One region of the Blautia sp. NSJ-140 genome, then DNA from elsewhere that is predicted to be linked to it. Evidence: riboswitches for the same ligand, from Rfam matches in the RefSeq annotation. Region 1 holds a riboswitch; each other region holds the start of a gene.
What was found. A riboswitch is a leader RNA that binds a small molecule or an ion and turns the genes downstream of it on or off. The one in region 1 is predicted to bind cyclic di-GMP.
Positions count from the first base shown of each region.

Region 1 (8,003 bases):
AAAATGCAGCGACAATCGCCATGTTATATTTTGCCTTGTTCTTTGGCGGCGGAATAGCGATCAGTGTGTACGAAGGCCTTCCACTTTTAGATTGTCTGTACGAAGCTGCTTCAGCTGTTGGTACGGTAGGTCTGACTCTGGGAATCACACCGGAACTTCATATTTTTTCACAAGTCGTGTTGATCATACTGATGTACTTGGGACGTGTAGGTGGTCTGACCCTGATCTATGCGGTATTTTCCGGAAGAAATAAGGGAAATGCAAAGCTTCCTCTGGAAAAAATCACAGTTGGATAAGAAGGAGAAAAATAATATTATGAAAAATGTATTGATTATTGGACTTGGAAGGTTTGGAATACATATTGCCATGCAGCTCAATCAGCTGGGACATGAAGTTATGGCAGTTGACTGGAAGGAAGAAAGAGTGGACAAAGTACTGTCGTTTGTGACGAATGCTCAGATTGGTGACAGTACCAATGCTGAATTTTTACAGTCCCTTGGAATTGGAAACTACGACATTTGTTTTGTGACCATTGGAGACAGCTTTCAAAATTCTCTTGAAACAACATCCCTTCTGAAAGAACTGGGCGCAAAATTGGTGATATCCAGAGCTGAACGTGATGTTCAGGAAAAATTTCTTTTACGCAATGGTGCCGATAAGGTAGTTTATCCGGAAAAGCAGGTGGCAAAATGGGCCTCCTTCCGTTATACAGATGATCATATACTGGATTATATGGAGGTGGATGCTTCCCATGCAATTTTTGAAGTGGAAGTGCCGGAAGAATGGGTTGGAAAAACAGTGGGTGGACTTGACATCAGAAAACGCTACAATATTAATATTCTGGCAGTAAAAAATGAAGAGGAATTCAGTATTGCAATTTCACCGGAAACATATTTTACAGAAAATGATAAATTACTGGTATTAGGAGAATACAGAGCTCTTCAGAAGTGCTTCCGCATATAGCTCATTACCATGAAGAAAAAATTTTGACCACAGAACAGCTGCGTGATATAATTCCAGAAAACAGCAGTAGAAGGAGAATGACAGAATGAGCTTGAAAATGGAGGATACAGTAAAAAATAGAACCTATCCGAAACGGCCATTTGCATGGTATGTGGAAAAACCGTCTGCAAAAGATTACTTGCTGACGGTTTTTATATTTGCAGTATGCACTTTGATCGGCCTGCTGTTTCAGAAACTGGATCTTACAGATACAAATATTGTAACGATATACATTTTGGGCGTATTGATCACTTCGATCGTGACAGATGGTTATCTTTGCAGTGTAGCCGGCTCCTTTTTAAGTGTATTCTTATTTTGCTTTTTTCTGATGGAGCCAAGGATGTCTTTTGAGACATATGCGGTGGGATATCCGGTGACATTTTTCATAATGCTTATTTCGTCCGTACTTACAGGAACCCTTGCGGCAAAGCTGAAAATGCATGCAAAGCTGTCTTCACAGATTGCCTTTCGCACACAGGTTCTGTTTGATACGGATCGTCTGCTGCAAAAGGCAAAAAGTGAGACAGAAATCCTCGGAGTTACCTGTACACAGCTGATACGCCTGTTAAACCGCAGCATCACGGCATATGTTGTGGAAAATGGAACTTTATCAGAAGGAAAGCTTTTTTCCGGGGAAAAAGAGAGCACAGAGGATTTTCTGACACAGGAAGAACAACAGGCGGCCAGATGGACTTATGAAAACAGACAGCGTGCCGGCGCATCCACACAGTATTTCTCACAGGCAAAATGCTTATATCTGGCAATTCGAAGCGGGAATAATGTTTATGGCGTAATCGGGATCCCTCTGCAGAAAGAAACACTGGACTCTTATGAATACAGCATCCTGCTGTCTGTAATAAATGAATGTGCACTTGCAATGGAGAATGTACAAAATGCCATAGAAAAAGAAAAAAATGCGGTTTTAGCAAAAAATGAGCAGCTGCGTGGCGATCTTCTTCGGGCGATCTCCCATGACCTGCGTACTCCGCTTTGTTCTATTTCCGGAAATGCAGATATGCTTCTCAGTAACAGTGACCGTCTGGATGAAGCTACAAGGTATCAGATCTACACGGACATTCATGAGGATTCAGAGTGGCTGATCGGAGTTGTGGAAAATCTGCTTTCCATTACCAGGCTCAATGATGGAAGATTGAAGTTTAAATTTACGGATCAGCTTTTGGATGAGGTAATAGCAGAGTCACTTCGACATATCGGCCGGAAGCATGATGCGTATAAGATCGTGGCGGACTGTGAAGAACTTGTTCTTACACGTATGGACGTGCATCTTATTATACAGGTTCTGGTAAATTTGATCGATAATGCGATAAAATATACGCCGTCAGGCTCTGTCATCAGCATTCGGGGGTTCAAAAAAGCCGGGAAAGCGCAGATAAGCGTGGAAGATAACGGCCCCGGAATTCCGGATGAAATGAAGCCACATATTTTTGAGATGTTTTATACAGGGAAAACGACCGTTGCAGACAGCCAACGGAGTCTGGGGCTTGGCCTGGCACTTTGCCGCTCTATCATAGAAGCTCACGATGGAACCCTGGTTCTTTCGGATCATGCTCCGCATGGATGTAATTTTACTTTTACTTTACCATTAAGCGAGGTGACATTAAATGAATAAGACATTAATTCTGGTAGTTGAGGATGACAGACCCATACGGAACCTGATCGTTACCACATTAAAAACACATGACTATAAATATCTGGCTGCAGAAAATGGGGCTTCAGCCATTCTGGAGGCTTCATCACACAATCCGGATATCGTTCTTCTGGATCTGGGTCTTCCTGATATGGAAGGAGTAGAGGTAATAAAAAAAATCCGTACCTGGTCGAATATGCCTATTATCGTGATCAGTGCCAGAAGTGAAGATATGGACAAAATAGAGGCACTGGATGCGGGTGCAGATGATTATATCACAAAACCATTTTCAGTAGAAGAATTACTTGCGCGTATCCGTGTCAGTCAAAGGCGGCTTGCCATAACGCAGGCAGGAAAACAGCCGGAAACATCTGTTTTTGAAAATGGTGGATTAAAGATAGATTACACGGCTGGCTGCACATTCCTGAAGGATAGAGAACTGCATCTGACGCCCATTGAGTATAAGCTGCTATGCCTTTTATCACGTAATATTGGAAAAGTATTGACACATACATATATTACTCAGCAGATATGGGGACGCTGCTCGGAAAACGATGTTGCTTCTCTCAGGGTCTTTATGGCAACACTGCGGAAAAAACTGGAGCCCGAAAAAAACGGTGTACAATATATCCAGACACACATAGGAATCGGATATCGCATGCTCAGAATCGAGAAACCTGAGCAGGAAACGAACTCTTCTTTGTGAAGTCGGAGGGGGCTAACGGAAGCAGTCTGTTTCTGGGAGTGATCATTTATGCGGTTTGCTTATTGTTTGGTATCTTTGGGGTGAAAGCATATATTTCATCGCAGACAGTAGATACAGAAGTACTTAAGATGGGGGTCAGCTATCTGAGGATATGCTGCGTAATTTCTTTTGGTATTATTTTCTTTTCTCTATTTGAAAAGTTACTCCAGGCAACAGGCCGTTCTCTTTATTCCACAATTGGTCAGGTGGTTGGAGCGGTTGTAAATATCATCCTTGATCCGATCATGATCTACGGTATTGGACCTTGCCCGGAAATGGGAGTGAAAGGCGCAGCCTACGCAACTGTAATTGGACAGGTAGCATCAGCAGTATTACTGCTCATTTTTCATATCAAAGTGACATGCTCCCACCACTTAAATCTTACGATTTTGAAGTGGGGGCTTCCTGCTCGATTGCCCTTTAGGGCAAAGCTAAAACAGGCTATCCCCGCGTGTCCTGCGGTTTTGTTTTTTATGTTTATCCGGTTACGGAATTTTTTCTTGTGCCGTCAGGCACATTCTTTATAGATCCTTTTTCCTTCTTCCCGGATGTTGACTGCTGCATTCACATCCCGGTCCATCCTGTTTCCACATTCACAGACATACATTCTATCCGACAATGCTAGTTCCTTTTTCTTATGTCCGCATACACTGCAGATCTTGCTGGATGCAAAATAACGGTCTACTTTTATAAGATGTTTTCCGCGCTCTTCCAGCTTGTATCCAAGCATGGACAGAAACTGCCCGTACCCGTTATCCTGCACGCCTTTCCCAAGATGCAGGCCTCCGGACATTCCCTTCAGGTTCAGATCTTCCACGCATACTGCATCATATCTTTCAGCAAGCTCCCTGCTGAGCTTATGCTGGAAATCTTTTCTCTGGTTCTTTATCTTTTCATGACATAAAGCTACCCGTTTCTTCTGTTTCTGATAGTTCCGGCTTCCTTTTTCACAGTGGGAGAGCTTTCTCTGTTCCTTTGCAAGTTTTTTCTCTGCTTTTCTGTAAAACATAGGATATCCAGCTCTTTCTCCTGTAGAAAATACACACATTCCCTGCATGGCAAAATCGATCCCAAGAAATCTCTCTGCCGGTCTTTTTTCCACGGTTTGGTTCTCACAGCAGAACAAAAGACTTGCAAAATATTTCCCGGATGGCTCACGGCTCACAGTTACGGATCTCAGCTTCCAGTCTGACGGAATCTGCCGTTGGAGTTTTATCTTTATGGCAGCCATCTTCGGAAGCTTCAGATGGCTATCCTGCAAAAGGATATTCCCGTTTACTGCATTGGTCGTATACGAATTTCTTGTATGCTTCTTTGATTTATAACGTGGAAATCCGCAGGATGGTTCCCGGAAGAACTTCCGGAACGCACTTTCCAGATGCAGCTGCACATTCGCCAGGGCAAGGGAGTCTACCTCCTTCAGCCAGGGATATTCCTTCTTATATCCGGCCGGTGTGTTCCGGAGCATCTTTTTTTCTTTCTGGTAATAGCTGATCTTGTCCGCGAGCATCTGGTTATAGATAAAGCGGCTGCAGCCGATTGTTTTCTCTATCTGGACTTTCTGCTCTTTATTTGGATAGATCCTTATTTTTACGGCGCGGTTCATTCTTCTCACCTTCTGTATTTTATAACCATCACCAGGTGATAGTATAGTAGAAATACTGAATGGGAATTATTGTCTAATTCCATTATATTTATCATTCATTTTCTTTTATCGACTGATATGTATTTATGAACTAATTGTTCTTTTTTAGTATACTACATCAGGGAATGGAGAACAAGTGTTTCTTTTGTACTATAGGGATTTTTTGAGCAGATATGCCCAGATGTGCAATTCATCTCACCACCTGAAGAGGTGGGAGAATTCTTGCTACATTTGTTAAAAATGCAGAATGAAATGAAATTGACAGATGAAAGTTGGATCAGTTATCAGCAAGGAAAAGGTAATGAAGAGTATCAGAAGTATATGGAAGATCTGACAGAAGAGCGGGAGGAAGTTTTAAGGATATGGAACAATCTGAATACAAATGAGCAGGAAACAGTAATGTCAATGCTTCATGGACTTCGAAAGTAGGAGAACAGTTCGAGTATATGTATCGGCTGTTCTTTTTTTGTTTTTGAACGTTAAAACGGTAATTTTTTTCTTGTGCATAGTAGAACGTTAAAGTATAATAAAATTAGTTTTTTTTGGCATAAGTTTAAAAGCTATATCTATAATAAGGAAATCGGCAAACCAGATGAAAGTCTGGGACGCAAAGCTACAGGGCCTGTAAAATGGCAGCCAGTTGCATGAAATGAGGTGCACTGTCTGTCTGACAGTGCTTTTTTAACGATGTTATTTCATAGACGTAACAATAATGATTTTATCAGGAAAGAATAAGGAAAATAAAAGTATGAAAAAGGTAAAAAGTTGTCTGACAGCAGTGGTGTCAGGTGTACTTGTAGCAACTGCTGTCTTGTCTGGATGTGGACAGTCAAAGAAAGAGGTATCTAAAAACGATGATCATCTTACCGTTTATCTATGGGAAAATCGTTTGATGAAAAATATTGCACCCTATATCCATGAACAGTTCCCAGATCAGGATATTGAATTTATTATTGGTAACAATGATACCGATTTATACAGTTATTTTAAAGAACATGATGAATTACCGGATATCATAACAGTACGTCGATTCTCTGGAACAGATGCACAGGACTTACAGCCTTATCTTATGGATTTTGCTTCTTATGATGTTGTTTCCAAGTACTATTCTTATGCGGTGCAATATTATAAGAATGATGAGGATGAAATCCAGTGGCTGCCAATCTGTGGTATTCCGCAGACGATCATTGCCAACAAAACACTGTTTGATCAGTATGGCATAAAGATTCCAGAAAATTATGAGGAATATGTACAGGCTTGTCAGCAGTTTTATGATAATGGCATAAAACCGTATTCCATGGATATTGGTGAAGACTGGTCTAATAATGAAATCATCCAGGCAGCGGCAATCGGTGAGTTTACAAGCCTGGATGGTATTGAATGGCGAAACGGTGCAGAGACTGCAGCGGATGAAGTAAAGTTTGATGATACATTATGGAAACGTATTTTTCAGAAACCAGTCAGTTTCTTAAGGACTCGCACTTTGGTAAAGAAGATATCAATATTGACATCAATACAGGAACCCAGATGTTTGTCGAGGGAAAATCAGCAATGTTTCATGGACATCCGACGGTTATGCAGCAGCTGCAGAAACAGATGGATGCGGATCTGATCCGTATTCCTTACTTTTCACAGACATCGGATGAATCCTATGTGTACATGACTCCGTCCTTAAACATTGCATTTAACAAAAACCTGGAAAAAGACCGGGAGAAACTGGATACTGCACTGGATGTGCTGGATTGTATGATTTCAGAAGAGGGGCAAAAGCTGATTGCGGATGGAAGCGGTGTTATTTCATTGAATACAGATGTTCCAACCATGATGCAGGATGTGCCTGGACTGGAAGAGGAAATTAATAATAATGCTGTTTATATCCGGTATTCCGCTCAAAAATCATTTGATGCAAGTCTTGAGGCTGTTCACGGATTACTGTCAGGAGAAATGGATGAAACACAGGCTTATGATACTTTTTGTAGTGCAATAAATCGTAAAGATCCAGAAGAAAAAGCAACGGTGAATTTTGAAAATGAATATTCCATTTCACTGAACGATAGAAATGGCCGTGATGCAGCATCTTCCATTTTAACTACGATCAGAGAAGAAAATGAGGCACAGCTGGCTCTGGCACCATATTATTATTTCACTTCCTCTATGTACAAAGGAGAATGCACCAGCAGCCGGGTTGGCATGATGACAGCGAAGAGTTCAGATACAGCATTATATGTTGCAAAAATCAATGGTAAACAGGTTTGTGAACTCGTGGAAAATTATCTCGCCGATGCTGATGAGAATTTTTATGTAACCAATAAATACGAATTACCAATTGCATCCGGTATGAAAATGATCGTCAATCAAGAGGAAAGTGGATTTTCATTAAAGGACTTGACAGTTAATGATAAGAAAATAGACAAAGAAAAGGAATACTCGATTCTTCTTACAGACACCACAATGTCTGTATTGAAAAAAATAAATTCGAAATGTGAGATTGAGCAGCTTAAAGAGACAACATTATCAAGTGCATGGATCGAAGCAATGTCAAAAGGACAGCAGCCGTCAGCACCGGAAGACTATATAGAGGTTGAACAGTAAAAGTGGAGATAGAACAAACGGTAAATAAAAGAAAAAAAATAACAAGGCTGTTGCTTATACTACTTATTATTCTTTTAAGCTTAGGTTGTATCAAGTATCTGATAAGTAAGTCTAAGAAGTATATCAGCGAAAACGGAAAAAGCAGTATGGGAGCTGTTGTTGAACAGATACAGCAGACCTATGATCTTCAAGTGAGTGGGTACTACAGCCAGCTGCAGTTGGTTGAGGAATTTTTACTTCATGAGAGGGAGCTGTCTCTTGAAACGGATGTGAACAAAAGTTTCTTTGAGGCATGGGAAAAAGAATCGGAAAGTACCCTTATATTCATTCAGGAGAATGGTCAGGCAATATCAGCAGGTGGAACAAAAATG
Region 1 covers NZ_JALIFS010000007.1:30,109-38,111, reverse strand. Annotated here, with positions in the region: gene MUB50_RS09600 (TrkH family potassium uptake protein) at 1-296, shown strand, start outside; gene MUB50_RS09595 (potassium channel family protein) at 316-963, shown strand; gene MUB50_RS09590 (ATP-binding protein) at 1,049-2,632, shown strand; gene MUB50_RS09585 (response regulator) at 2,625-3,356, shown strand; partial or broken gene MUB50_RS09580 (MATE family efflux transporter) at 3,374-3,754, shown strand; gene MUB50_RS09575 (transposase) at 3,904-5,001, opposite strand; partial or broken gene MUB50_RS09570 (IS200/IS605 family transposase) at 5,010-5,084, opposite strand; gene MUB50_RS09565 (hypothetical protein) at 5,293-5,469, shown strand; cyclic di-GMP riboswitch class I at 5,613-5,688, shown strand; gene MUB50_RS09560 (ABC transporter substrate-binding protein) at 5,789-6,652, shown strand; gene MUB50_RS09555 (5'-nucleotidase C-terminal domain-containing protein) at 6,592-7,632, shown strand; gene MUB50_RS09550 (ATP-binding protein) at 7,779-8,003, shown strand, end outside.

Region 2 (8,003 bases), on a different contig from region 1:
CTGCTGAAACCTTCTCACCGTGAAGAGCATTCAGATGGCCATTGACCACTTCCATATCCCAGAGGTGGACCATATGGTGTTCCGCTCCGGATGCCGGTCTGGAGTTTCCTGTCATCTGCATGGCCAGTCCGGAAAGGATCAGTGCATACATCAGCTTCTCACATGCATCTTTCTCTCCTGCTGCGATTTCTTTCAGATTATCCTTAACAGTCCGGATCGCTTTTGTTTCCAGATTTACCACCTCTGTACAATAGTATTCATTCATAAGAATACTTGCTATCTTCCAGTCTGCCAGCGCAATGTATTTTCCCAGAATATCCGACACCCCGGCTGCTGTAAGCCTTGCAGGCGCCTTTGCAAAAATATCTGTATCCGCAAAAACAAAAAGCGGCGCAGATGCCTGAAATACTTTTTTTACACCATTCCAGGTCATGTCTGCTACTGTGGAAGTAAATCCGTCTGAACTGGCTGCGGTGGGCACAGAGACAAAAGGAATCCGGTACTGATGGGCAACAAAACGACTGAGATCATGGATCGTCCCTGCTCCAACAGCAAGAACAAGATCGATGTCCTCTTCCATATAATTCTCCACGATCTCCACGGCACGCTCATCTGCCTCAAGACCTTCAGCATCCAGGATCAGTACCTGACACCGGTCATAGATATCCTCCATCAGTTCCTCTGTAGCTTTGTAACTGTTCGTGTCACAGATCAGAAGCGGGGAAATATATTCTTTCAGATCACCGTCTGACATTTCCTTTTCCAGTTTCCCGATAGCTCCTGATTCAATTACAATTTCTCTAACGTCTATGTGGTGCTCCCTCCCGCAGCTGCAAGGTCGGGCAAAATCGTCCGCATCGACTCGCATGTACTTATGTCCTCCTGACTTCTTTTAATGATTCACAGCGTATTTCTCTGTTCGCTGAATGATACAATATTACAGTTTGGTATTATACAGGATTTTTTTTTATTACGCAACGATAGAGTTCAACTTGTTTCATCATATAGCAAAAATCCTTTATTTTCAAGAATTTCCGGTGTTTCTACGCCAAACAATGTTTCGTCTGGTTGCGTCTATTTTCTTTTGTTTGTCACAAAATTTGTCACAAAAATTGTCATAATAAAAAGCCACGCCCAATAAAGGGAATGGCTCTGATTATTACATTACATTTTCAAGCTTTTTCATTTCATTCTGTAAACGTGTAAATTTTTGCCCTAAATGTTCTGCTGACAAAAAAGCTCAAAAGCAATATAACGACCGGAAACGCAAAAAGAATCCTATCCAGATCGAACACAAAGCTATTGTTGATATGCTCCGCAATCGTGGCGAAGATTACAATGATTTTGTTACAGAATCCTACTATTACAGAGATTTGATTAAGGGAAAGAAAGTTTCTCCTTGCCCTAATGACTATAACTCTTCTATTCAAACTCAAAAGCAGTATGAAGAATGGTTAAAACAAAAACATCAAGAATTGACAAAAAGGCCAAAGAAACACCCGGTACATTAATTTGCACCGGGTATTTTTATATGTTCCATTCTGTTCTAAGTTGTGTTATACTGACTGCGTTGTCCAACCGAGACCCGGCAACGGGGGGAGGTGAACACATGGAAATAGTCATATCTTTTTTGGTGGCTGTTGCGGCAGGTGTGACTTGCCATCTCATTTGCAAATGGTTAGACAGTCATAACAAGGACAACGAATAGCCTAGTGGATGCTCAACCACTGAAATAAAAAGAGAAGAACCCTCGCATGTATTGGTGGTACATACGGGGGTTCGTTCTTTGTTCACATGGAACATCGTCATATCTTTTTTGCCTACTGGCATTATAGCATATGCCGATCATGAAATCAATATGCTTCGTCTTTGTAAATCCGTGATTTTTCCGCCGTTTGTCACAAAATTGTCACAAAATCATATTTTCAAAGCATCCCACACATCCAGAAATGCTTTAAAATCAACACTTCCCAGGCTTCACAGTATAAATATATTGCTTTCTTTTTTATTACGCAATAACGTGCTTTGACTTGTTTCATCTTATACCAAGAATCCTTTGTTTTCAAGGATTTCCAGTGTTTCTACGCAAAACAATATTTCGTCTGCTCGCGTCTATTATCTTTTATCTACTCTGAGCTGAAAGCTAATTATATTTCTTGCATATCTGTTTATTTTTATACATATAAGCATCTGCAGCATCCAATAACATCTGCATTGTACACGACATATCATCGGAGGATAATGCCCATCCGCATGCATAGTCGATTAGTATTTGATTTTCATAACTATTTAATCTGTCTTTTTCTCTGTTCAGGGATTTTAATATTTCCTTAATTTTCGCCTCGCTTGTATGATAAATGACTGCTATAAACTCATCTCCGCCATATCTTCCAACAAAATCCTTTTCTGGAATAACACTGCGCAAAAGCTTTGCGAAATTTAATATTAACTGATCTCCTGCGGAATGTCCCATTGTATCATTTACAGTTTTTAAATTATTTAAATCAAACATTATGCAAGCTGTAGGATCTGTAATTATATCTTTTTTATTAAGAAGCTCATTACAGGCATTTTTATTTGGCAGCCCAGTATGGGCATCTATGAATGCTTTCTGTTCCAGCAGTCTGTTTTGCATTGCCATATGCATTGCCCTTAGAGTCTGCATAATAACCAATATCACCAGACTCAACATATCAAGTGCCGACAAAAGCTCTATAGTACGAATCTTTACAGCGATCTTTTCTGAATAGCTTTCTGCGGAAGAGACAGTTTCATCTGCCATCGAAAAATATATTTCACTCATATTAACAATGTCTGTATTTTCGTATCCCTTGTTTCTTGCTGCTTCAATTTCTGTTTTCAATTTATCCCAGTAATCACTCTGGATTTGCAATTTTTCCTGGTATTCTTCATCATTGAGTTTTACCAGATCATAATGTCCATCCTGATATCTCAATCCAAGAAGAATATCATCCAAATATTTAATTAACTCTTCATCTTGGTTTCCTGTAATTTCTAATTTTACTTCACGCTGTGTAACTCCACGTACCAGACCTGCATAATTTATTACGCGTGCTGTCCCCTGCAGCCTACTAATCTGAATCATCATAAAAATAATAAGAACTACTAATATCAATATAAGGAAACTCTGTATAATACCTATTATATTTTTACTTTTCTTGTTTGTCTGCATTTCACAATTTATCCCAAACCTTAAATAATATTCATTTACTTTCCTACAGGAAATCAAATGACAGACTTTTGGCCAGTGAACTTTCATTAAGAATATTAATCTTTGAAGATGGAATGACAGTTGCAGCAGTTTTCTTGCTGCTTTATAACTTCCGCTAACATCAACAGCAGCTTATCAATCCACTCATGTCATTGATGTTTGGATCATAAACTGTCCGTGTACAAATATCGGGAAGATCATCTCCTGTTGATAAATCATTCCTCAAAAAAAGCACTGCCAGCCAGACAGTGCATCTCATTTTATGCAACTGGCTGCCATTTTACAGGCCCTGTAGCTTTGCGTCCCAGACTTTCATCTGGTTTGCCGATTTCCTTATTATAGCTTTTACACGTATACAAAAAAACTGGTTTTATTATACTATAGTGCTCTACTATATACAAGAAAAACATTACCGTTTTAACGTCCAAAAATAAAAAAAGAACAGCCGATATATATATCGAACTGTTCTCCCACTTCCGAAGTCCACGCAGCATTGACATTACCGTTCTATATATTTTGTGATGACAGATATTAAAATCCTCATATCAACCGGCTTCGCCACATGATCATCCATTCCGGCATTCAAAGCAGCCTGTACATCCTCTGCAAATGCATTTGCTGTCATTGCAATAATAGGGATCTCCTTTCCGTCCGGACGCTCCGACAGATTTCTGATAGCTTTTGTCGTTTCATAGCCATTCATTTCCGGCATCATGATATCCATCAAAATCAGATCAAAGGTCCCCGGAGCTGTATTGCAAAACTGTGCCAGGGCAGATTTTCCATCGACAGTCCTGGTTACGATCATCCCTTGTTCTTCCAGCAAAGCTGCTGCTATCTCTGCATTTAAATCATTGTCCTCTGCCAAAAGGATATTCCTGCCTTCAAGGATTTCACTGGCTGTTCCCGAGCTTTCATCGTGTTTTTTTGCATAATAGCTTTCATCCGCTATCCTGTGTTTTAGTGTTACAGTAAAGGTGCTGCCCTTTCCAGGCTCACTCTCCACATCTATTGTTCCGCCGAGCTGATCAACATATTTCTTTACGATTGACATTCCCAATCCGCTTCCTGTGATTTTGCTCTTTGTAGTGTTTCGCTCACGCGTGAATGCGTCAAAAATCTTTGTCAGATAATCCTGGCTCATACCGATTCCGGTATCGCTCACCCTGGTCCTTACCATCATGTACCCGGGCTCATCACATACTAATTCGTCTATGTTTACCATAACAGAACCACCGGATGGAGTATATTTTATGGCATTGCTCAGGATATTCGCAAATATTTCTTTTACCTTGGTAGTATCTGTCAGTATATGTTCATGCTCTACATTTATTGTGTAATGAAGTGCAATATTCTTTTTCTTTGCTTCATCATCAAATATTTCAAATAAAGTCTGCCGAATATCTTCAATCCGGCCATAGTTCTCATCAATTTCCATCTTTCCGCTCTCAATCCGGGCCATATCAAGTACATTATTTATGATTGACAGAAGAAGATTTCCCGACTGCCGCAATTTTTCCAGATGATCTGAAGTTTCAGGCAGATCCTTTCCTTTTAGTTCTTCCTCCATAAGCTGTGCATAACCCAGAATTGCATTCATAGGAGTACGGATGTCATGTGACATATTGTTAAGAAAACGAGTCTTTGCCAGACTGGCATCCTCTGCTTTTTTCAAAGCGATTTCCAGTTTGTCATTGAGTTTTTTTGTATTCTTTGCCGCAAGCTTTGCGACAGCTTCTGCTTTCTTTGCCTTCCGCAAAAGTACGAGGATAATACCAATGATAGTGAGTACAGAAAGTCCTGCTGTAACAAAAAAAGCGAGCATATTGTCTTTTATAAAGTCCAAAAATGTTACTTTATCTGCAGTACTGTCATAGATAGCAAGTGCACTTGTAAGCATGTCAGACGGCATAGCCTTTATAGTTTTATTCAGTATTGACAAAAGGCTTCCCTCTCCACCTCTTACAGCAAAGCATGCCTCCATTGTTTTTGTAAGTGGAACACTCTTGAAGTTTTGACTGTTATCATATATCAGCGCCTGGCTTGCTCCCATGAGGAAACAGTCTGCTTTTTCTTGGATGACCATATCTGCTGCATTGTCAAGCGAATCACAATCTACGATCTTCCATTCGGGATAGCTGAATGCAATATGCTGTTTTAAGGCATATTTTTCCTTTGGCACAGCTACAGTATACACCTTATTCTCATCAAATTTTTTCTCATCGGTTACGGCCATCAAACTGTAAGTCCAGGCTGTGTTTGTAAGTGCATATCCGTTTTGTTCTGCAAAATATGGATTCCTGCCGACATAAAAAATCATGTCAATCTCACGGTTCTGCAGTGCTTGAATCATTTCATCATAATTATCATATGCCTGTATATTAAATTCCAGTGTCTGATTTCCCAGACAATCTTTGGCATAGGAGATATATTCCGCCAGCATACCGGTAAGTTTTCCAGTCTCTTCATCCATGGAAAAGATTGCCGGATCATTGTTCAAAAATCCTATCCGGATACCTCCATGCTCTTCCACCCAGATCTTTTCTTTCCCTGTAAGAACCTGAATATAATCAAGTGTAAAATACTTCTTATACAGATCTGCCTTAAAAAAGGGACTATCCTGTTCCAGCTGACGCATAGCATAGTCCAGCTCCGTCTTGATATCGCTGCGTTCTTTATTTATTGCAAAATATATGCCTGATTTGCCAATCGTGGTAACGGATGATATTCCCTGTTCAGACCAGATAGATTCCTCCAGAGATACAAAACAGTCGATCTCATGATTTGCTAATTTCTTTTCGACATCATCATTATTATTCACATTTACATGTTCTGTATGTATGCCATTCTTATTTTCCCATTCTGTCAGCATGAGCTCAGGTTCTGTATCCATGAGCACACCTACACGTTTCCCATCCAGAGACTTGAGATCAGACATTCCAATATCCGTATCCGATAAATCAGCATAAAGGATATATTTTTCCTCCCCCATCGGTTCATCCGGGAAAAGCATCTTTTGTGCACGTTCATCGGTGTAAGAGATATCACCCATGATATCAATCTCACCATTTTCAAGCTTATCAAAACAGTCAGACCAGTCACATTTCACATACTCAAGTTTCCATCCGGTGTAACCTGCCAGAGCCTGCATGAGTTCGTATCCATATCCTCGTCTTACACCGTTTTTATCGACATAATTAAAGGTATCCTCAAATGAGCCGACACGGATGATCCGTGACTGCTTTTCATCGTTATTCGTCTCGGCAGCCCGGCATGGTACCGTCAATACCATCCATATTCCTAAAACCACAAATATACCAGCACATAGTACGATTGATTTTTTTCTACTTTTATCCATATTTTTTATTTCCTTTATTTGTGTGGTTTTTCTGATACTCCGAACACCTAATCCAGGTTCTTCTGCAGGATGCTGATCAATTCCTCTATGACAATTGGTTTGGACAGGAACCCATCCATACCACATTTCAGTGCTTTCTTTCTGTCCTCATCAAAGGCATTGGCAGTCATGGCAAGAATAGTAATTCCTGCCAGCGCCGGATCATCCAGCGCACGGATCTGTTTCGTGGCCTCATATCCGTTCATTACAGGCATCTGCACATCCATCAGCACAAGATCATAATTACCCGGTGTAGAATTTCGGACTTTCTGCACTGCCTCGACACCATTTTCGGCAGTATCAACCAGGAATCCATATTCATTAAGGATTTCCACAGCAATTTCGCTGTTCAGTTCGTTGTCTTCCACAAGCAGTATACATCTGCCCCTGAAATCCGAATCTACTGACGGAAGGATTGTATCCTCTGCCAGCTTCTGGCCGATAGCACTCATCAAGGTATTTCTGATATCTGACATGAACATTGGTTTTGCACAGAAAGCAGTCACTCCGGCCGCCCTGGCTTCCACTTCGATATCTGACCAGTCATATGCAGTCAGGATAATGATTGGCGTATCATCGCCGAGGCTGCGGATCTGGCGGGTAACTTCAATGCCATTCATATCCGGCAGACGCCAGTCGATGATATAAGCATGGAACGCATCTCCCAGTTCCATAGACTGCCGTGCACGTAGAACAGCTTCCTTGCCGGAAAGTGTCCATTCCGAACGCATTCCAACCCTCACAAGCATTTTTGTCACGCTGTCACAGGTATTAAAATCGTCGTCTACAACTAATGCTTTAAGTCCTTCCAGTTCTGCGATCTTCTCTATACGTTGATGCTCAGACTGAATCCGAAATGGCAGACGAACAATAAATTCAGTACCTTTTCCCTGTTCTGTATGAACCTCAATGGTACCGCCCATCATATTCACAATGTTCTTGGTAATGGCCATACCAAGCCCTGTGCCCTGGGTCCTGCTGACAGTGGAAGTCCGCTCTCTCTCAAAGGGAGAAAATATCTTCTTCACAAATTCCTGACTCATGCCAATTCCGTTATCCTTTACCCGGATTTCGTACAGTCCACTGCCTTTCTGTGTCCCAGGACACTGTCTGATCCGGACAGAGACGGTTCCTCCGGCTGGTGTAAACTTGACTGCATTAGACAAAAGATTCAGCAGTATCTGGTTCAGTCGCGTCTTGTCACAATAAACATCCTCATTGGTAACATCCATGGCATCCATATAAAGTTCCAGCTGCTTCGCATGGATCTGCCCACTGATGATCGTCTTCAGGTCATGAAGTACATCTGACAGACTGACCTCTGTTTCTTCCAGATGGATCTTTCCGCTCTCAATCCGGCTCATATCCAGGATA
Region 2 covers NZ_JALIFS010000015.1:36,183-44,185, reverse strand. Annotated here, with positions in the region: gene MUB50_RS15115 (sn-glycerol-1-phosphate dehydrogenase) at 1-868, opposite strand, end outside; gene MUB50_RS15110 (GGDEF domain-containing protein) at 2,144-3,193, opposite strand; cyclic di-GMP riboswitch class I at 3,493-3,568, opposite strand; gene MUB50_RS15105 (ATP-binding protein) at 3,732-6,590, opposite strand; gene MUB50_RS15100 (hybrid sensor histidine kinase/response regulator) at 6,638-8,003, opposite strand, start outside.
Region 2: it holds a riboswitch for cyclic di-GMP, as region 1 does, so the genes downstream of both, MUB50_RS15110 (GGDEF domain-containing protein) here and MUB50_RS09560 (ABC transporter substrate-binding protein) in region 1, are expected to answer to the same signal.

Region 3 (8,003 bases), on a different contig from region 1:
ATCATCTTCATAAGAAGTATAATCGTATTTTTTCAGTTTCTCCGTTCCGGTATTCTTTTTATATTTTGCCACTTTTTCATGATAGTGAGGTACGGTCACTTCCATTTCCTCAAGATTCAGCACGTGAGCTGTTTTGCGATATTTTTTGCCATAGATCACATCTATAGTCAGTTGTCCGTTTTCCATGGTATATTCATAGTCTCTCTGGCTGAATATGTCATAAACAAAATAAAGCAATGCCAGAAGAAATCCCGGAAGCATGAATGCCTGAGAGATCGTGATACCCATCAGTACAAAAATTGCCGCAAAGATCACCATTACTTTTCTGAGAGCTCCTGACATATGTTTCTTTTTTCTGGAGACCTGCTCCACAATCCTGTAATCGTACATTTCTTACCTCTTTCTATCTGCCTGCTCCGCATACAGTCTGATATTTCTATTCTGTCGTGTCAGATCCACAGATCTGGTTTTGTTGTTTTACCAGCCTTCCTCTGAATGGATGTCAAACTTAAGAAGCTGCTGTTCATAGTTCTCCGGACGTTTTCTCCACTCCAGAGGTGTCATTCCCGTAACCTGGCGAAAATTCCGGTTAAATGTGGAATTGGTGGTAAAACCACACTTATGTGCTATATCTGCAATTGGCTGATCTGTTTTTTTCAGATAATCACAGGCCGCCTGGATACGGATCATATTGATATATTCCAACGGGCTCATCTTCATGTAAGTCGTAAATATCCGGCGCAAATGAGTTTCACTGATATGACAGTATTCTGCCAGTTCGTCAATACGAATATCCTCCATGTAATGATCAGAAATATAATCCTGGGACCTGGAGATCATATCCATGACTTTCCCTCTGCCTTCGCTGTAACGTTCTTCGCCTGAATCCCGGTTTATCCTTGCGATTTCCACAAGAAGCGATGCCAAAACTCCCTTAGCTTCTTCCAGATAAAATTCCTCTCCATCCCGCATGATATCCAGAATCTTAAGGATCTTACCTGCCATGGATCGGTTTTCTTTTTCATTCAGAAAAAGCGATCTGGAGTTGATCCGCTGAACGATTTTTTCTCTTTTTACTGAATTATTAATAAATTTATCCAGGAATCCTTCTACATCAATAAAAAGATACTCCCAGCGGCTGATAGTTCCAATATCACTGTTTGTGGTATGTGGATAATTGGCTGGGATCACCGAAAATATCCGGTCATGAAACTGTACCTTATCCTCTCCCAGTATCATAAATCCCTGTCCTTCATAGCAGAACCCGATTTCCAGATAATTATGAAAATGGAGATAATCGATATCGTTCCCATAATTCTGGACCCACTTCTGTCCGAGCAATGCAAGGATGGGACTCCCCTCCGGCATCTTATAATATCGCAGCTCCATTTTGGGTTTTCGTTTTTTTGCCACAGATATTCCTCCGTATGTTTTCTGTTCCGATATTTACTGATCTTTCTGTTATATTACAGCCATACATAAAAAAAAGCAACCTGCAGGATAACAATAATTAATAACTCTTGTTTCTGCAGATTGCAATTTTTATATCAGCTATTTACTTTTTATCTGTTTATTCCTCATCCAGGTAATATCTTCCATATGCATCTGCCGCTTTGATTGCTGCAAATACAGTTTCCGGTGTAACTTCAAATGGCATGTTGTGAAGTGTATCATTCTCCGCACATGCAGTTGTGGCAACTTCCATAAGCTGCTCATCCGTTACCTTCCCAGCTCCAAGCTCTGCCAGAGTAACAGGAAGTCCTACTTCAATGCACCATAAGATGATCTCTTCCAGATCTTCCTGAGGAATATTCTCCAGTACCAGCTGTGTGATGGTTCCGAATGCGACTTTTTCTCCATGATACATATGATGGCATTCTTCCAGTACAGTAAATCCGTTATGGATCGCATGTGCACCTGCAAGTCCTGCACTTTCAAAACCAATTCCAGAAAGAAGTGTATTAGCCTCAATCACTTTCTCAACTGCCGGTGTGCATACTCCTGCTTCCAGAGCTATCTTAGCTTTTACACCCTCATCCATCAAGGTATTAAAGCAAAGTTCAGCCAGTGCCATGGCAGCCTCTGTTGTCTTACCTCCCGCACAGGAAGTCGCGCCGCTTCTCTTGCATGCCCTTGCCTCAAAATATGTTGCCAGTGCATCTCCCATACCAGCCACAGTAAGACGAACCGGTGATTTGGCGATGATATCTGTATCCATCAGAACAAGATTCGGATTTGCCGGAAGAAACAGATATTTTTCAAAAACTCCTTCTTCTGTATAAATAACAGACAAAGCACTGCAAGGGGCATCTGTAGATGCGATCGTCGGACAAATAAATACCGGTGTTCCCGCATAGTATGCAACTGCCTTCGCTGTATCAAAGATCTTTCCTCCACCAATACCAATGGTAAGATCACACTGCTCATCTTTTACGATCTTTACCAGACGATCGATCTCACTGTTACAGCATTCTCCGTTAAAATAATCAAAAACCACCTCACAGGAACTCTCAGCAAAGCTCTCTTCGATCGTTTTACCAATTCTTTTATATCCGCCTTTGCTGATCAGAACCAACGCTTTTTTTCCGCTCTTTGCAGCATAAGTTCCAAGATTCTTCATTTCTCCCGCGCCCTGTAAATATTTGGACGGACTGATTAAAATTTTCGCCATTTTTATATTTCCTTTCTTTGTTTTCAGAAGTCAGCCTCCGCATCCGGCTTTTGCATTTATATTATAATTGCTGTATTTTTTTATTGCAAGGAGTATTTGAGGATTTATACAGCATCACCTGGTTACTGTTCACTCTGTTCCTAGTAATATACTTTGTGATCACATGAAAATCAGTTACAGCCAGCTTTCCAGAACAGCATTCAGCTTATTCATATCCAGCGGTTTCGCGATATGTCCATTCATGCCTGTATTTTTGGCCAGCTGTACATCTTCTGCAAAAGCATTGGCAGTCATGGCAACAATAGGCAGTTTTCCCTTTTCACCCGGAAGGCTCCTGATTGCTGCAGTTGCCTCATAACCATTCATGACAGGCATTTGGATATCCATAAAAACAAGATCATACAATCCTTCCGGAGAAGCTTCCACTTTTTCAACTGCAATTTTCCCATTTTCTGCCGTTTCCACTTTTGCACCTGTCATCTGTAAAATTTCACCAGCAATTTCTCTGTTCAACTCATTATCCTCAACCAGCAGAATCCTTTTTCCCGTGTAGTCTGATTCTGACAGCTTCTCCAGATAATTTCTTGCTATTTTTTCTTTTCTTCCTGAAGTAAACTGCCGCAGTGTTGCCGTCAGCCGGGAACGGAACAGCGGTTTTGCAATAAAAGCATCTACACCTGCAGCCTTTGCTTCTTCTTCAATTTCGCTGAATTCATAGGATGTCAGTACAATGATGGGGATCTCTTTTCCTATCCGTTTCCGGATCTGTCTGGCAGTTTCTATACCATCCATCTCCGGCATCTTCCAGTCTAAAATAACAGCAAAGTAATCATCTTTCAACTCATGCCGTGCATAACAGCGCTCAACCGCTTCCCTGCCAGAGAGAACCCATTCACCCATAATACCGATTTCCTTTAATGTTGCAACTGTACTTTCACAGCATGTCCTATCATCATCCACAACCAGGACCGGCAGATTCATCAGATCTCTGTCCTGTTCTTTTTCTTTTTCCTGAAGCTCCAGATAAATTGTTACTGTGATTTTAGTTCCCTTGTGCAAGGTACTGTCCACTTTAATAGTGCCATTCATCAGGTTCACAATATTTCTGCTGATTGCCATTCCCAGACCAGTTCCCTGGACTCTGGTTGTCCGGTGGTCATCCGCGCGGCTGAACGGCTCAAACATGATTTTCTGGAATTCCGGTGACATACCGATCCCATTATCCTCAATCGTAAATTCATAGCATCCAAGTTCTGAAAATCCATTTGGCTTTTCCTCTATGGAAAAAATAATATTCCCGCCATCCGGTGTATACTTGATCGCATTACTCATCAGATTCACAAATACCTGCTGAATTCTCAAGCTGTCACCACAGACAGCCTCATGTTCAATATGATTGATGTGTATATCAAAATTATGTTTATGTTCATCAAGCACCGGTTTCGTGAGTGTAATAAGATTATCTACCAGCTCTGACAGATTGAAATCTTCCTGTGCCAGTGTCATTTTTCCACTTTCAATACGTGCCATATCCAATACTTCATTGATCAGCCCCAGCAGATGGCGGCTTGATTCTGTGATCTTGCCGAGGCATTCAATGACTCTGTCCTGGCTCTCAACATTTGCTCCTGCGATTGCTGTCAGACCCACAATCGCATTCATTGGTGTCCGGATATCATGGGACATATTGGAAAGGAATTCTGTTTTCGCACGATTTGCATTTTCTGCGGACCGGTAAGCCTCTTTCAGTGCCTGACGGGATTCAATCTCTGCTTTCTTCTCCTGTGTCACATTCATGGATGCCAGCAATACCTTTTCCAGCTTTCCATTCTTCCATTCCAAGGGAATATAAGAAGCGATTTTATAAGTCTTTTCATCCAGGCTGCAATACTCAAACTTATAAATATCATTTTCACTTTTCAGTTTTTTCCGAATATTATCCGGGGCTATCAGGATATCTATAGCTTCCAATGGTTCCAGTGTCTTATATTTTTCAAGAACCTGCATCTGAAAATCATGATAAAATCCCAGAGGTTTATATATCATCTGTCCATTCAGATTGTAGAATTCATATCTGTCATTTTCCAGATCACAGACAACAAAGCGGTCAACCAGACGCACTATGCTCTGGATCAGCTGCTCCATGGAAGCATTATCTGCTGCCATCTGCAGATGCCGTGCGCTCTCTACCTTTGTCTCTGTGATATCACGCAGAAAGATCATGGCATATTCTGAATCCTCTATTTCGCCACGTATGACCACATTGCGGACCCATCGTTCTTCTCCATTCAGAGTGATACGGCACTCTAAAGCCAATTCGGTTTCCAGCCCCTTCAGCCTTTCTGCAATATAACCACGGTCGTAAAAAGAGGATACCGCCTTCTTATCTGTCTCCACAACATAGGAATCCACAAAATGCCGGATCAATTCATCCCACGTATGACTCTGTTCAAAGACGGTCATCAGGGACGGTTCAACCTTAAAGGTATCAAAAGTATTCGCTTCCAGATTCACATAATACTCGCACAAATCTGCTTTCGTAAAAGCCCGGTGGAAAGCAGCAGATTTTTGTGCCTGCATGATTTCTTTTTTCTCCCCATCAATGTTAATAAAAATCCCGGCAATCCTGCTGGCAGAACCATCCAGACGGCGTATTACTTCTGCCGATGCCCGAAACCACTGGTATTGATTATCCTTCATTCTCATACGATACTCTACCTGGTATTTTATCTGGTTCGTCTTATCCTTAATTGCCGCCTGAAGCTGCACCATTACTCTTTCTTTATCCTGTGGATGCAGAAGACCTGACCAGGATTCCAGTTTATTCGGAAAGTCCAGGGTGTCATGATAGCCAAGCATTTTTCGAAATTCATGACTCCAGTTTGCATTCACAATCTCACTGTTTTCGTCACAGTCAAAATACCAGAAGCCGGAACAGATAGCCTCATTGAGCAGTGCCAAATTTATATGATCCCAGTTGACCTGTACGGACATAACCCAGATCTGTCTGCCCGCCTCATCTGTCGCATCCTCTTTACAAAGCCGTACATTATTCACTGTACCGTCTGCTGCAAGGATCTGTGCTTCCCCTGTTCCGTGAAGCTGCAAAAAACGGTCTCGCTCCAGTATATCTTCCTCGTCATAAAAGAAGTTTCTCAATGAGCCTTTTGTCTGTTCCATGAAAGTATCGAATGTATATCCTGTACTATGCAACAGCAGATTATCCACAGACAAAATAGACAGGTTTTGGTCATAAGATCCTGTCATTATACCTACCCCGCCATTATTTTCCAGTGTTTTCTGTACGGCCTGTGACATGGCCTGTGTCTGCCCCGTTACAGTCTCACCTAAGGAATATATTTTGTCTTCATAATTTTTCATTTTATAAAAGTCCTCTCTCCGTCTTATGCCTTCTTCATCCTGCTTTTATCTGTATACAGAAAACCTGTCCCTGCTAGTTTTGTTACCCATTTTTGCATACAAAAAGGACATCTGCCAAAATCTGCCAGTGTCCCTACTATATTCTTTAAAATCACACATCTATATAGTATAAAAGGTATCGGAATCTCTTCTGTTCAAACATCTTCTCCATATATTATGATGATATGGAAACAGTGGCAACCGGCTGACATGGTCAAACTTTCTGACTTTAGTCCCTTCTGGCTTTGCGCCCCTGCCTTTCAACAGGTTTGCCTTTAAAATAATTTTCATTTTTTCCAAAAATAAAATACCATGTGGTTTTTCTTACGTCAATAATATTTTGGTGGAAAATTTACATATATTTTAACCGAATCAAGTAACTCCCCTGTGGAGATTGCGAAAAGCAATAAGCAGTGGGTGAGGACCTGCTTTGGTCCTATGTCAAGATTTAGTACACGTTAAAATGAGAAATTTCTCCCCATTTTAACCTGCCAGAATCTCAGCCTCAGTGTGCGTTCTTTCATACACTCGTTCGAATTCGTTTGGCGACATATAGTTGCAATGGCTATGAATTCGTTTCGTATTGTAGAAAGCTTCCAGATATTCAAAAATCAACTGGTATGCCTGCTTATAGTCGCGAATTTTAAAGCGATTGAGCCATTCACGTTTGATAATAGAATGAAAGGATTCAATGCATGCATTATCCCACGGAAAAGCTTTCTTCGAATAACTGCGCTGCATATTTTCGGTTGCTTTTTTATATTCCTTTGCAACATATTGGCTGCCACGATCCGAATGGATAATTAATGGTTGATCGATATTTCGGCGAGCTTTGGCTTTGTTTATAGTATCAATCACGCAAGATACTTCCATTGTTTCTGAAAGCGTCCAGGCTATGATTTTTCTGGAAAATAAATCCATAACACTGGTCAGATAGACAAATCCATCTATTGTCCAGATGTAGGTAATATCCGAACACAAGACTGCATTCGGACGATCAGGATTAAATTGCTCATCAAGGATATTTTGTAATTCAGTGCTGAAATCGGAATCTTTTGTGGTGATCGTCCATGGTTTGCTCCACTGAGCACGGATCCCCATTTGGCGCATATATGTACCAACGGTTCTTTCCGAAATGACTTCACCAGTTTTTCGAAGTTCTACAGTGATTTTCGGAGCACCGTAGTTCTGCTTGGAATCATCATAAATATCCTGTATTTTTGCTTTTACAGCTTCACGACGTTTTTCTGTATCAGAAGGTATGTGATGGAGCCATGCAAGATATCCTGAGCGAGAGACACCTAAAAATTTCAACATTCCGGAGACGGAAACCCGGCGTCCAGCCTTTTGGGCAGCTTCCGTCTTCTCAGACACTTCAAGATAAATGGCTTCCGTCATTTTCCCAGAATGTTGATTGCTTTTTTTAACACATCAAGTGCTTCTTGGGCATCACGTAATTCACGTCTGAGACGGGTAATTTCCTTCTGCTCATCAGATGCATAATTACCAGAACCACGAACAGGAATATCACCTGATTCCCGGAAGTCTTTCAGCCATTTTGTTAATGTGCTGTATCCGATGCCAAGATTTTCTGCACATCCACGTACTCCGAGATCTTTGTGATCCTGATAGTACTGGACTGCATCAAGTTTAAATTGTTTGTCATGTTGCTTTGCCATATGAGCTTCTCCTTCAGCATGCCTCTATTGTATCATGCTTATGTGTATTTGGAATTTCTTATTTTGGCTTGCATTTTTCGTTATTACGGATTCTTCTTTCCTCAATCTTCTTAGCGTACTCAGGATTCTCAGCAACTTTCTTTTTAAGATTTTCCCGATAACGTCTGTTAGATTCTCTCTGTCTTTGTAAGAGTGCTTCATATTCGGCTGCTGCCTCTGGATCAGTATCTTTA
Region 3 covers NZ_JALIFS010000002.1:154,593-162,595, reverse strand. Annotated here, with positions in the region: gene MUB50_RS03200 (hypothetical protein) at 1-390, opposite strand, end outside; gene MUB50_RS03195 (helix-turn-helix domain-containing protein) at 478-1,413, opposite strand; gene MUB50_RS03190 (glycerol dehydrogenase) at 1,571-2,671, opposite strand; gene MUB50_RS03185 (hybrid sensor histidine kinase/response regulator) at 2,846-6,052, opposite strand; cyclic di-GMP riboswitch class I at 6,285-6,375, opposite strand; gene MUB50_RS03180 (IS3 family transposase) at 6,575-7,489, opposite strand; gene MUB50_RS03175 (transposase) at 7,486-7,770, opposite strand.
Region 3: it holds a riboswitch for cyclic di-GMP, as region 1 does, so the genes downstream of both, MUB50_RS03185 (hybrid sensor histidine kinase/response regulator) here and MUB50_RS09560 (ABC transporter substrate-binding protein) in region 1, are expected to answer to the same signal.

Region 4 (8,003 bases), on a different contig from region 1:
TGTATCCATCCTTCTTTAAAGGCGACCACAATGTATGCAACTTCAGTTTATACATTTGGCGGACATTCTCCACCGTTGCTTTTATCTGCACAGAGATTTCTTTATTTTGTACAGATGTCTGATGTAATAAAGCCTGAATATGATGAACATCTTCTTCATTTACTCCGAATTCTTTGAACAGATTGAAATTCGGATTATTTCTCTGACATAATATCTGCTGCTTTCCGTTTAATATAGTCAGCTGACCTGAAATTGTATTGTACTCAATTGAATTCATGCCACTGTTCGATTTGAAGAAATCGAGTTTTTCCTTCATGACCCTGACAACATTCTGTGAATAATTATGATTCGGTAAAGATCTGTCGCTGAGTATCTCATTTGAAAGTCTCTGTACTTCATGGTAATAGCTAGTATCATCCATCTCTTTATCAATCATTTTTGAAAGCTGAAGACTCAGTTCTTTCAGACACATAAGGAGGATGGGGTTAAATTGTCCACATTGCCCATCCAGGATCATTTGAATCGCTGTGTCATGATCAAATGCTTTCTTATAACATCTTTCACTTGTAAGTGCGTCATAAACATCGACAATCGACACCACCTGTGCGGAGATTGGTATTTCTTCTCCTTTCAGGCCATCCGGATAGCCTTTTCCATCCCATCTTTCATGATGCCATCTGCAGATTTCCCATGAAGCACGTACCAATGAATTGTCTTTTGGGAAATGCATATCCCGGATCATATCTGCACCAAGCTCACTATGAGTTTTCATAATCTTGAATTCTTCATCGGTAAGTCTGCCGGGTTTGTTCAGAATTTCTTCCGAAATACGGATCTTACCAATATCATGAAGAGAAGATGCTGTTGTGATCAAAGAAATATCTGCCTCTGTCATAGGATAAGCATCTGTTATTTTTACCAGTTGTCTCAGCATCATTTCCGTTGCTGTTTTAATATGCAGGATGTGTTCTCTGCTCTCACTGTTACGTGATCCCAATACATTACTCAGAATCCGGATCATAATATTATTATTTTCTTCTTTTTCGTAAACCTGATCATAAACCACATTGATCAGATGCTTTTGCTTCATATAGAGTCCAAGGGTATTCTGAACTCTTTTCTTTACAATCACAGAATCAAACGGTCGTGTGATATAATCCGTGATTCCCAGCTCATATGCCTTACGCATCGTATCAACAGCATCTTCAGAAGATATCATGATTACCGGAGTTTCATCTATACACCGACTTTGGTTCATCCATTTCAGAACTTCAAAACCATTCATCTGTAGCATATTGATATCTAAAAGCATCAGATCGATTCCCGGATTTTCTCCCATAATCTGAATTGCCTGATTTCCATTTTCAGCTTCCAGGTAATTATAAGTTTCTCTGAGAATCTCCTTCAACATATCCCTGTTAAATTCTGAATCGTCTACGATCAGGATCTTTTGTCTTTTATCCATATTTTTTATTTCCTTTATCCATGTGGGTTTTATGATATTCCGGACACCCGGTCAAAAACAGAAAGTCGTGTCGCATCACTTAATTCGACAGTCCCTTCTTTATTTCTTCAATCATCATTTCATATACTTCTGTTACTTTTTCCATTGCCTCCGATATCCCCGGCTGCGCTCCGGTTCTATCTCTCAAAAGTTCTGTTAACTCATTACTAACCTCATACAGACGGTCAAAAGAAAGATTCTGACAAACCCCTTTCAATGTGTGTGCACTGCGGAAAGCATCTTCATAATTTCTATTCTTCAATGCCAGTTTTAACTGCGGGTAACTCTGATCCTCAAGGAACTTTAATGTAAATTTCCGAATCAGTGCTTCGCTTCGAAGGCGTCCTAAAACATCTTCATAATTTCCTCCGATAGCTTCATAGCATTCCTGTATTGTCATAATTTTGTCCTCCTATTATGTTTCACTGCTTATTTATCATTGCTACATCAATTACATTCCACCAATTTATGAATTACTTTTATCAGTAATCCCAGATCAACAGGCTTAACAATATGTTCATCCATCCCTGCTTTTTTTGCTCTTATTCTGTCCTCCGTGAATGCATTTGCTGTCATTGCAATGATCGGTATTGTCTTTGCAACTTCATAACCATTCATTACCGGCATCATAATGTCCATAAGAATGACTTTCGATCACAGCGGATATTCGCAATCCGCTTCGCTGCTTGTTCATAACCGAATAACACCATAAAAAAGCACCGTCTCACAGACAGTGCACGTCATTTCATGCAACTGGCTGCCATTTTACAGGCCCTGTAGCTTTGCGTCCCAGATTTTCATCTGGTTTGCCGATCATCCTTATTATAGCTTTTACACGTATACCAAAAAACTGGTCTTATTATACTATAGCGCTCTACTGTACACAAGAAAAATATTACCGTTTCAACGCCTGAAAACAAAAAAGGAGTGCGCTCCAGAACAGAGAAAATACTTTATCCCCACGAAAAAAATCCCCGCTGTCTGACTGAAATCAGACAACAGGGATTTTTTATCAAATCATCAGATTGCTGCGATCACTTCTACCTCACAGAGAACATTCTTTGGCAGTGTCTTGACTGCAACACAGGAACGTGCAGGTTTGTTTACGAAATATTTGGCATATACTTCATTAAATGCCGCAAAATCGTTCATATCTGCAAGGAAGCATACTGTCTTGACTGCATTCTCATAGCTGGAACCGGCAGCTTCCAGAACTGCTCCGAGATTCTTCATAACACGGTCAGCCTGCTCCTCGATGGTTGTTCCAACTACCTCTCCAGTTGCCGGATCCACCGGGATCTGACCGGATGTGTAAAGCGTATCTCCATGGATGATAGCCTGGGAGTATGGTCCGATTGCTGCAGGTGCTTTGTCTGTATGTACTGTCTTCATAATAGAATTCTCCTTTCATGAACATTTCGGATACTTCTCTGTCGGAAATATCCATCAGGATCTTACTCAGCTGTTTTTTATTCTAACTCACAGATCACCCCTGGTCAAGGTCCATATTCAGATAATTATAAACAATACCGGAAATATCCCGGATATGCGAAACTGCGTCCCCAGGTTTACAGTCTTCTGACATCACACAGAGGATATATGTAGTCTTTTTTCCATATACAATGGCGATATCATGCTGGTCCGTATCCGTTTCTCCAGTCTTATTTGCAATTTCCACGGACGCAGATATCCCGCTGGGGATCTTAGTAGTAACCTGCTGGTTCAGAAGCAGATTACGCATAGCCTCCGAAGCTTCTTTCGATACACATTCTCCTTTATAGATCCGGAAAAGAAGCTCTGCGCAGTCTTTTACGGAAGTGGTGTTCCTGCCGCCGAGGCCGACATCCTTTGAAGAGGACGGGCTTAAGATGTGCTGAACGGAAGTATCTGCAAATTTCTGTTCCGCAAGAAATCCATTTACAGCCTGCGCTCCGTCCTTAAAAACACCCGATGCTGTCTGCAGACGTACCAGCTCATTAAAGGATTCATTGTCACTGACTGTGATCATATTCCAGAGAAGATCATTGACCTTTGTGGATACGGACGGATCTGTAACATCTTTTTTCATTTTTGCCGCTTCGCTCTGAAGGACTGTATCCATGTTGGCATAGGTCTGGGCCATGACAAACACTTTGATCAGACTGGCTGAGTACAGCGACTGGCTGTTCTGTTCAAACTCCTGACCACTGGTCAGATCCTTTACATAAACGCTCCATGTACCCTCATAGGTTCCAAGAAGATCCGCAAGCCGTTTCTCAAGGCCATCCATTCCCAGATCTTTAGTCTCGACTTTTCCGGATGCATCAACGGAAAATCCCTCCGGAGTCTCTCCCTCTTCCTGGAGCAGAACGCCGTTTTCTCCGCCAAAATAATAATATCCGTCAAACATCTGTCCTGCAACATTCATTTCCAGATAATGGATACCCGGATCCGTAACCATTTTTCCATATTCATCAAAATAATACAGCCCGTTGTACGTTGTTTTGTCCACCACCAGATTATCCATATAACGTACCTGTGGAGAGGCGCTGAGTTTTCCCAGATTGTTTACCATATAACAGCCGTCAAAAGAAACTTCCGCACCGCTGCCGTCTTTTGCCGGCGCCTTCAGATCGGTGATCTGGACCATATGCGAGTTTCCCGCTGTAAACTTACCGCTTTCGTCGTGATAATAATATCCATCAAAAACCGTTCCGTCGATCTCAAAATGATCAAAATAATACACTGCCGGAGTATTTTCTTTGGTTCCATCTTCATTCAGGCAGTAAAAGCCATTGCTTTTCAGAATATATTTCCCGCTTTCACCGGGAATTGGAAGTATCTGGGACTCCTCCGTAACAGAACCAAGGCTTCCCTGTGCCGTCTGCTGCACTGTTGTCGCAAAAACCGGCTGTGCGAGCATCACTGTGCTCAGACAAAATGCCAATACTTTATATATTTTTTTTCGTCTCATATACTTCTTTCACTTTTCTTATGATCCTGTTTTACAGTTTCCTGTCCTGATCCGGCATCCACGCATTCCTCCGGTGATTTTCCAGATAAAGACTCTATAAGTATATCGGATTTCTCCGTTCTGTCAAGTAAACCTCTTCCAGAATGTCTCCACTGCGCCTTCTACCGTATCCAGCCTGCAGCCTGTACGGTCCTGCCATTCCCGGGGAAAGATTTCCTGGTAATCCCGGTCCCAGAAGCGGTCATCCAGAAGCAATATCACGCCTTTATCCTCTTTTGTGCGGATCACGCGCCCGGCGGCCTGAAGCACCTTGTTCATACCCGGATAGCGATATGCATAATCAAAACCACAGTGATTCTTTTTATCGTAATACTCTTTCAGGATCTCACGCTGACTGCCGATCTGGGGAAGTCCGGTTCCTACGATCACTGCCCCGATCAGACTTTCCCCTGTCAGATCAACACCCTCGGAAAAAATCCCTCCAAGGACACAGAACCCTACCAGGGTACCTTCCCGTTCCTGAAATTCCTCCAAAAATCCTTCCCGTTCCTTTTCTGTCATATCCGGTGTCTGACACACGCAGCGCACCCAGTCTACGGAAAATTCTTCCTCATAAACCTGCAGTACGTCTTCCATAAGACGATACGACGGAAAAAACACCATATAATTTCCCGGCCTCTGCCAGACACACCTGGCAATATATCCGGCGATCTTCCGGTATTCTGCACGATTTCTCCGGGTATACCGGCTGCTTACATCGCTGCCGATAAGAATCCTGCGGTTTTCTTTTGGGAAAGGAGACTGCACATAAATCCCATATGCATCACGATCTGTTGTCAAAAGCTCCCGGTAATAGAGCATTGGAAACATTGTAGCTGAAAAGAAAATAGCACTTCTCCCTTTTTTCAGGTATTCTCCCAGATTTTCTGCCGGGTTCACACAGAACAATCTCAGGCGAAATCCTTCTTCCACGTGGTTTTCGGTATACACCACATAATTTTCATCTACCAGTTCTGAAACATTTAAAAAATCACGCACTATAAAATAAAATTCCAGGATTTCCCTGCGCAGTTCTTCTTCCAGCTCTTTTTCCTCCAGGATTTCTTCCAGTTCACCTGATATTGTAAGAAATGTGATCGGCAGTACTCCGGGATTGGGCAGCACCTGATACCCTTTTCCCGTTTCCGCAAGGTTCTCTTCCAGTTCCATCATCTGGCGATTTGCTTTGTCCAGTGTTCTGGCCAGTTTTGAAAAACGCTTTTTTATCTTCTTTCGAAGGGCGACCAGACTCCGGCGGGAAATACCGGCACTGTACATCTCTCTGCCACGTTCTACCAGATTATGTGCCTCATCGATCAGAAAAATATGATCCCCGGAAATATTTTCCCCGAAAAAACGTTTCAGATGAACATTGGGATCAAACACGTAATTATAATCACAGATGATCCCGTCTACCCAGATTGAAAGATCCAGACACATTTCAAAAGGGCACACATGCCATTTTTCTGCATGAGCACGGATCACTTCTCTGGAATATACCTCTTCTGTGGTCCAGAGCTCATAAACCGCATCATTTACCCGGTCAAAATGTCCCTTTGCATAAGGACATTTCTCCGGTGTACATTCCGGAGTATCCTGAAAACACAGTTTTTCCTTTGCCGTGATCGCCGTCACCTTAAATTTCAGACCTTTTTCCCGCAGGATATGGAATGCCTCCTGCGCCACAGTTCCTGTGATGGTTTTTGCGGTAAGATAAAAAAGTGTTTCCCCTTTTCCCTCACCGATAGCGCGCACCGAAGGAAAAATGGCAGACATGGTTTTTCCCACGCCGGTAGGTGCCTGAACAAATAAGGTCTTCCCGCTGGAAACCGTATGGTACACACCACTAACTATATCCCGCTGCCCTTCTCTGTATGGAAACGGAAACTGCAGATCCTTCATGGATGCATTCCTCTCTTTTTTCCAGTTAAGGGAATATGCGATCCATTTGTGATAGGCATCCAGAAGCTTCTGATACCAGCCTTTAAGTTCCTCTATGGAAAAATCCTCACGAAATCTCCTGGTTTCTTCCGTCTCAAGATGAGCGTAGGTCATCTGAATGTGGATTTCTGAAATCCCCTCTTTTTCTCCCCAGATCAGTCCGTAACACATAGCCTGGGCACGGTGAACCGCTACTGGTATGTCCATTGCCTGGACATTTCCGTAAGTTCCCTTGATCTCGTCAATATAAACGGCTCCGTCCTCTGTAAAGATCCCGTCTGCACGGCCCTCAACCTGAATGACCACATCGCCGTATTCACTTTCTTTTTTCAGAGAAACCTCTGCCTGATAATCGCCCTTCATACTCCGCTGTATCTTGCGGTGAAGCCTTCCGCCTTTTAACATGGCTTCCTTATCTCCGGATGTCCCACTGCTGTTATCCAGATCTCCGCTCCTCAGTATAAATTCCACAAGATTTCTGACAGAAATCCGTACTCTTGGTTTTTCCATATTTTCACTCCCGGCAGCTGCCGGAATTCCAGCCCGGCAACTATTCTTTTTCCATGCTATACCAGGATTATACCATAAAATATGATCCGAAAGCTCCCCATAATAAAAAGGACGCATGTTCTGCTTTTCTTCTCATGAACTGCGCCCTTTTATCACCGTTTTTCCTTATTCATATTTCTCAACCTACTGCATACTTGGAAAGAACACGGTTAAAATCCTCATCTTCTCCGTAACACTTTACTGTCAGAGTCTTTGTCAGATCCAGACTCAAAAGTCCGAGGATCGACTTTGCGTCAATGATAATACGGTTATAAAATACATCAATATCAAATTTACATTTGCTGGCTGCACTGACAAACTCCTGTGCACTTTTTTCATCCAGTTTGATCTGTTTCTCCATGGCTGACTGCCTGCCTTTCTGATTTTTTTATATGTCAGTTTTACACAAAAGTTAAGTTTTTGTCAATACTGTTTATTTCATATCAAGCATTTTTCGACACAATGTACAATATCTTTGTCTTTCCTTTGGAAATCCTGTTGAATTTGATTGTATTATTTTTAGTCCAAAAAAATCCGCCGCCGGACGTGTAATATACTGTCCTGCGACGGATTTAATCAATCGGATATAAACAAAATCCGTTTCCGGATTTAATCGATCGGATATTCGGAATCCGCTTCGCTACTTCCTCATAAACAAAATCCGTTTCCGGATTTTGTTTATATTCGTGTCAGAACAAAAATATCGTAGATTGCTCTGACTGCTTTTTCGAAATCACGGTTCTCTACACCGATGATGATATTCAGCTCACTGGAACCCTGGTCGATCATTTTTACATTTACATTTGCATGGGCAAGAGCAGAGAAGATCCTTCCTGCAGTGCCTCTCTGGGATTTCATTCCACGACCAACAACTGCGATCAGTGCAAGGTCAGATTCCATCTCCACAAAATCAGGCTGTACCAGACGGTGGATACCTGCGATAACCTGCTGCTCTTTCTCCTCAAATTCGTCCTGATGAACATATACAGTCATGGTATCGATTCCGGATGGTACATG
Region 4 covers NZ_JALIFS010000015.1:24,678-32,680, reverse strand. Annotated here, with positions in the region: gene MUB50_RS15090 (response regulator) at 1-1,465, opposite strand, end outside; gene MUB50_RS15085 (Hpt domain-containing protein) at 1,545-1,904, opposite strand; partial or broken gene MUB50_RS15080 (response regulator) at 1,952-2,152, opposite strand; cyclic di-GMP riboswitch class I at 2,250-2,325, opposite strand; gene MUB50_RS15075 (RidA family protein) at 2,525-2,896, opposite strand; gene MUB50_RS15070 (serine hydrolase) at 2,991-4,457, opposite strand; gene MUB50_RS15065 (ATP-dependent DNA helicase) at 4,581-6,947, opposite strand; gene MUB50_RS15060 (HPr family phosphocarrier protein) at 7,126-7,347, opposite strand; gene MUB50_RS15055 (aspartate kinase) at 7,665-8,003, opposite strand, start outside.
Region 4: it holds a riboswitch for cyclic di-GMP, as region 1 does, so the genes downstream of both, MUB50_RS15080 (response regulator) here and MUB50_RS09560 (ABC transporter substrate-binding protein) in region 1, are expected to answer to the same signal.